2 linked regions of the Microbaculum marinisediminis genome follow. The protein of the gene in region 2 interacts with the protein of the main gene of each other region in a pairwise test. Links are inferred from orthologs where the notes say so. Each region holds a gene or a part of one and is shown on either strand. Other genes may lie near its edges.

The links.
Region 1: the proteins of MUB46_RS20095 (region 2) and MUB46_RS10250 interact in binary tests that used the Escherichia coli proteins (3 or more experiments, as listed by UniProt). The link is inferred for Microbaculum marinisediminis from one-to-one orthologs.

Annotation. Positions count from the first base shown.
Region 1 is NZ_JALIDZ010000004.1:286,032-289,190, forward strand. The notes cover bases 304-3,142. They hold MUB46_RS10250 (P-II family nitrogen regulator), read right to left. Parts: upstream 1,973-3,142; coding sequence 1,634-1,972; downstream 304-1,633. Other genes in these bases: amt (ammonium transporter), read right to left, coding at 304-1,574; tesB (acyl-CoA thioesterase II), read right to left, coding at 2,285-3,142. Also shown: more of amt, read right to left, coding at 222-303; more of tesB, read right to left, coding at 3,143-3,154. UniProt on the Escherichia coli protein: Involved in the regulation of nitrogen metabolism. Regulates the activity of its targets by protein-protein interaction in response to the nitrogen status of the cell.
Region 2 is NZ_JALIDZ010000010.1:190,646-193,964, forward strand. The notes cover bases 297-3,295. They hold MUB46_RS20095 (two-component system sensor histidine kinase NtrB), read right to left. Parts: upstream 2,377-3,295; coding sequence 1,216-2,376; downstream 297-1,215. Other genes in these bases: ntrC (nitrogen regulation protein NR(I)), read right to left, coding at 297-1,209; dusB (tRNA dihydrouridine synthase DusB), read right to left, coding at 2,376-3,295. Outside these bases: more of ntrC, read right to left, coding at 1-296; more of dusB, read right to left, coding at 3,296-3,319.

The sequences.
Region 1 (3,159 bases), on a different replicon or contig from region 2:
GCCAACAGTTTCGGCAGATGCATCGTATTGATTCACATAGCGAATCCACGAATCTGGCGATTCGCGGAGCTGCCGCGCAACTGGGCACATGCCCGGTTTTTGGGCTGTGTCCGGATCCGGGCACGCGGGCACCCGGGCACGCAGGCAAAAAAACGGCCCGGGGAGGACCGGGCCGTTCAGGAGGACGCCTTGGCCAGGCGCCGGGAGGATACTCGCGGGTCCTACAGCCGCTGGCTGCCGGTCCCGAACTCGGGATAGGCCTCGACGCCGATCTCGGCCAGGTCGAGGCCGTTGGCCTCTTCCTCCTCGCCGACCCGGATGCCGACGGTGGCCTTGAGGATCGTCCACACGATCGCCGAGGCGACGAAGGTGAAGGCGCCGATGGCGACGATGCCGATGATCTGGGTGCCGAAGCCGGTCTCGGCGTTGGTGATCGGCACCGCCAGCGTGCCCCAGATGCCGGCGACCAGGTGCACCGGAATGGCGCCGACGACATCGTCGATCTTCAGCCGGTCGAGCAGCGGGACGACGATGACGACGATGATGCCGCCGATGCCGCCGATGATCAGCGCCATGAACAGGCTGGGCGCCAGCGGCTCGGCGGTGATCGAGACCAGTCCGGCGAGCGCGCCGTTGACGGCCATGGTGACGTCGACCTTCTTGTAGATCAGCTGGGTGAGCAGCATCGCGGCGATGACGCCGGCGGCGGCGGCCATGTTGGTGTTGACGAAGATGCGCGACACCGCCGAGGCGTCGGCCGCGGAGCCCAGGGCGAGCTGCGAGCCGCCGTTGAAGCCGAACCAGCCGAGCCACAGGATCATCGCGCCGAGCATGACGAGCGGCATCGACGAGCCGGGGATCGGGTGGACCTTGCCGTCGGCGCCGAACTTGCCCTTGCGCGCGCCGAGCAGGATGGCGCCGGAGAGCGCCGCCCAGCCGCCGACCGAATGCACGATCGTCGAGCCGGCGAAATCGGAGAAGCCGAGCTCGCTGAGCCAGCCGCCGCCCCACTGCCAGGAGCCCGTGATCGGGTAGAAGATGCCGGTCAGGATCACGGTGAAGATGAGGAACGGCCACAGCTTGATGCGCTCGGCCAGCGTGCCGGAGACGATCGAGGCGGTGGTGGCGCAGAACACCAGCTGGAAGAAGAAGTCCGAGGCCGCCGAATAGTCGCCGGGATCGGCGTCCGGGGCCGGGATCATCTTCGGCAGGAAGGAGCCAATATAGCCGCCGTCGACGCCGTCGTACATCAGGTTGTAGCCGACGATCCAGAACATGATGGTGGCCACCGAGTACAGCGCGATGTTCTTCACGAGCTGCATCGAGACATTCTTGGTGCGCACCATGCCGGCTTCGAGCATCGTGAAGCCGGCCGCCATGAACATCACCAGGAAGCCGGTGACCAGGAACAGGAAGGTGTTGAAGATGTAGGCCGTCTCGGCGGATACGCCGGTGGCGGCCACCTCGGTCACCTCGACGGCGGTTTCCGTCGTCTGGGCGAGGCTCGGCTCGATCACGAGGGCGCTCAGTGTCGCGCCCCCGGCGAGAATGTAGAGTAGCTTACGCAGATTCATCGGATCTGATCCCCTGAACAATCTGTTTCGCGGGTTTTTCGACGCCCTGGGGCCGCGCCCTAGAGCGCGTCCGCGTCGGTTTCGCCGGTGCGGATGCGCACGGCGCGGTCGATGCCGTGAACGAAGATCTTGCCGTCGCCGATCTGGCCGGTGCGCGCGGCTCCGGAGATCGCATCGACGACCGTGTCCACCTGGTCCGAAGGCACGACCACCTCGATCTTCAGCTTCGGCAGGAAGCTGACGGCGTACTCGGCGCCGCGATAGATCTCGGTGTGTCCCTTCTGTCGTCCGTATCCCTTCACCTCGGTGACGGTGAGGCCCTGCACGCCTACGGCGGTGAGGGCCTCACGGACGTCATCCAGCTTGAAGGGCTTGATGATAGCCATGACGATTTTCATGTCGGCTCCCTGTCCTGTTCCGACCTGCGTCGGCGGCGCGTGCCGCGAACGCTGACGAAGAACCGTGTCCGGGTGGTCCACCCGGCGGGCGCCGGAGGGCGACGCGGACAGGTCTCGACGGCCGTACAAAACAAGAGCCGTGCCAGTTGCCGCCATGGCGGCTAACTGGTTGTTTTCACGTGCGTTTGGGAATCGTCGGCGCAGCCCGGCCAGGGAGCCGGGGCGGGAAGTGCCTATAAATTAGGCGCGATATAAGGTGTGTATAAAATATAGGCAGAGCGTTTGCGGGGCGGGAAAGCGCCGAATTCTGAATCACGTGTCCCGCGTCACCTGGCGAATCAGGCCTTCCTGAACGGTGGAGGCGACGAGGGTGCCGTCGCGGGTGAAGATCAGGCCGCGATTGAAACCGCGCGCGCCCTGGCTCGACGGGCTGTCCTCGGCGTAGAGCAGCCAGTCGTCGAACTTGCAGGGGCGGTGGAACCACATGGCGTGGTCCAGGCTGGCGACCATCATGTCGGGCTCGAAGACGCTGCGGCCATGGGCCACCAGCGAGGTGTCGAGCAGCGTCATGTCGGAGGCGTAGGCGAGCGCGCAGCGCTGGATCTCCGGCGAATCGGGCAGCGGTGCGGTGGCGCGGAACCAGAGCTGCTGATACGGCTCCTTCTTCGGCGCGCCGAGATAGCGCGACAGATCGACCGGCCGGAACTCGATCGGTCGCTCGCGCTGCCAGTATTTCAGGATCGGCTCGGGAATCATGTCGGGGAACTTGGAGACGAGTTCGGCTTCGCCGGGCAGGGTCTCGGGCTGCGGCACGTCGGGCATCTCGAACTGATGGTCGAGGCCGGGCTCGTCGAGGTGAAAGGAACAGGACATGGAGAAGATGGCGCGGCCGTGCTGGATCGCGACGACGCGCCGGGTGGTGAAGCTGCCGCCGTCGCGGATGCGCTCGACCTCGTAGATGATCGGCACCTTGGGATCGCCGCCGAGCATGAAATAGCCGTGCAGCGAATGGGCGAGCCGGCTCGCGTCCACCGTCCGGGAGGCGGCGACGAGCGCCTGGCCGATCACCTGGCCGCCATAGACGCGCTGCCAGCCGTCCTGCGGGCTGCGACCGCGAAACAGGTTGTCCTCGAGCCGTTCAAGGTCGAGGATCGAAATCAGGTTCTTGACCGCAGTCGACATGCGCT
Region 2 (3,319 bases):
GCCGCCGAGGGTTTCTTCCTCACGGTCGCCATCGTTGGCGGGGTTGGCCGACGGCTCCCCGAGTTCGGCCTCGATCGTCTGCTCGTTGATGATCTCCTGCGGGTACAGCGCGGCGAGCCGCCGAACCAGATTTTCCAGTTCGCGTACGTTGCCGGGCCAGCGATACCGCCGCAGACGGTCGAGGGCGGCCTGTTCGATCTGCTTGTGCGGCAGCCCCTCCTTCTCGGCCTGGGCGAAGAAATGACGCACCAGGTCGGGAATGTCCTCGGTGCGTTCGCGCAGGGGCGGCAGCCGGATCGGTACGACGTTCAGGCGATAGTAGAGATCCTCCCGGAACAGCCCCTGATTGATCAGCTGCCGGAGATCCTTGTTGGTGGCCGCGATGATCCGGACGTTGGTCTTGATCGGCACGCGCCCGCCGACCGTCGTGTACTCGCCCTGCTGCAGGACGCGCAGCAGACGGGTCTGCGCCTCCATCGGCATGTCGCCGATCTCGTCGAGGAACAGCGTGCCGCCTTCGGCCTGCTCGAACCGGCCGGTGTTGCGGGTCTGCGCGCCGGTGAAGGCGCCCTTCTCGTGGCCGAACAGCTCGGCTTCGATCAGGTCGCGCGGAATGGCCGCCATATTGATGGCCACGAACGGCCCGTTCGCGCGCTTGCCGTAGTCGTGCAGGGCCTTGGCGACCAGCTCCTTGCCGGTGCCCGACTCACCGGCGATCATCACCGTCAGATCGGTCTGCATCAGCCGTGCGAGCAGCCGGTAGATGTCCTGCATTGCCGGCGAGCGTCCAACGAGTGGGATATTGTCCCCCTCTTCCTCCGCACCGTCCGCCGCCCGCGGCTTCGGTTCCGCCAGGGCCCGGCCGATGATCGTCACCAGTTCGTTCAGGTCGAACGGTTTCGGCAGATATTCGTAGGCGCCGCGCTCCGATGCCTTGACCGCGGTCAAGAAGGTGTTCTGGGCGCTCATCACGATGATCGGCATCTCGGGCCGGATCTTCTTGATACGCGGCAGAAGATCGAAGGCGTTCTCGTCGGGCATCACCACGTCGGTGATCACGAGATCGCCCTCCCCTTGCGAGACCCAGCGCCACAGGGTGGCTGCGTTGCCGGTCACGCGCACGTCGTATCCGACGCGCGACAGCGCCTGGTTGAGCACGGTTCGGATCGCGGCGTCGTCGTCGGCGACCAGGATGTTACCGGTAGGCATCGTCTCTCAGTCCTCGTCGGATTTCACGTCGGACGCGCGCGCGTTGGGGTCGCGGTGGGTCAGGTACATCGGCATGAGAACGCGGAACACGGTCCGCCGCGGTTGTGACTGGCACTCGATCACGCCGCCATGATCGCCGACGATCTTGGCCACGAGCGCGAGGCCGAGGCCGGAGCCGGACATCTTGGTTGTCACGAACGGATCGAACAGATGCGGCAGGAAGTCCTCTGCGACGCCGGGGCCGTTGTCGCGCACGCAGAACTCCAGCGGCAGGCTGACCTTCTCGGAATTGCCCGGAACCGACAGCCGCACGCCAGGCCGGAACGCCGTCGACAGCACGATCTCGCCGTCCGTCGCGTTGGGGCCAATCGATTCCGCGGCGTTCTTCACCAGGTTCAGGAACACCTGCACGAGTTGATCGCGATTGCCCAGCACCGGCGGCAGCGAGGGGTCGTACTCCTCGACGAAACGGATGTGCTTGGCGAAGCCGGCAGAGGCAATGTGCTTCACCCGGTCCAGCACCACGTGGATATTGACCGGATCGCGCTCGACCGGCCGCTGGTCGGAGAACACCTCCATCCGGTCGACCAGCTTGACGATCCGGTCGGTCTCCTCGCGGATCAGCCGGGCAAGGGCCCTGTCGCCCTCCTCCACCGTCGACTCGAGGAGCTGGGCGGCGCCGCGAATGCCCGAAAGCGGATTCTTGATCTCGTGCGCCAGCATGCTGGCCAGCCCGGTGACGCTGCGCGCCGCCGCCCGATGCGTGAACTGACGGTCGAACTGCTCGGCGATGGTGCGCTCGTGGATCATCACCACGGTGGTGTCGTTTTCCTCGGCGATCGGCGCGACGTAGATATCCACCAGCCGCTCGCCGCCGGTGCGCGGCGTTCCGATCGCCACCCGGTATTCGCTGACCGAGGCGGCCCGTTCGCGCGCCTGCGCCAACAGATCGATCAGCGGGCTGTCATGCGGCACCAGATCGGTGATGGCGTAGCGCTGTAAGACGGAAAGGCTCGTCTGGAAGAACGATTCCGCCGCCGCGTTCGCCGAGACGATCGCGTTGTCGTCCGCGACCGCGATCACCGGATGCGGGAGCGCGTTGAAGACAGCCTCCGACGCCGGTGCGTGGACGTCGCCGGAGACCTTGTCGAGGACCGCGCTCGTCATCAGGCTGCACACTCCAGTTGTCCCGCGGCGAAGGCATCGGGGATTGCCGCCGCCACCGCGCGCGGATCGTCTTCGGTCAGAAGGGCCGCGCGCCACGCGCCGATCTCGTCGGCCGGCTTCACGGCTTCCAGGTACCAGCCGAGATGCTTGCGGGCGATACGCATGCCGAGCGTATCGCCGTAATGACCGAGCATCGCTTCGTAGTGTTCCAGAACGATGGCGGCGATGTCTTCCGGCGCCGGCTCCAGCTCGGAGGCGCCGGCTTCGAGCGCCCGTGCGATCGCGCCGACCTGCCAGGGCCGCCCGCACGCGCCGCGGCCGACCATGACCGCATCGGCCCCCGACCGCGCCAGCGCCTCGCGCGCGTCCTCCAGGCCGAGAATATCGCCGTTCACCACCACCGGGACGTCGACCGCCTCGACCACGGCGCGAACCGCCGGCCAGTCGACCGGTCCCTTGTAGAAATCGCAGCGCGTGCGCGCGTGGACCGTGATCATCTGCACGCCCAGTGCCTCGGCGCGCATCGCCAGCTCGGCCGCGTTCAGCGAGTCGCGGTCCCAGCCGAGCCGCATCTTCAACGTGACCGGCACGGCGACGGCGCCGACGGTCGCCGCGATCAGCCGAGCGGCATTATCGAGATCGCGCATCAGCGCCGAACCGGACCACCGGTTGGCCACGCGGCGGGACGGACAGCCCATGTTGATGTCGACGATATCGGCGCCGGCATCGACGGCGAGCCGCGCCCCTTCAGCCATCCATTTGGATTCGCAACCGGCCAGTTGCACGACGTTCGGCGCCACGCCCTCGCCTTCGATGCGCAGTACGGCGTCGGGCTTCTGCTGCACGAGTTCTTCGCTGGCCACCATCTCGGACACGACGAGGCTCGCCCCGAAGCGATGCGCAAGCCGGCGAAACGGCGCGTCAGTAATGCCGGACATCGGGG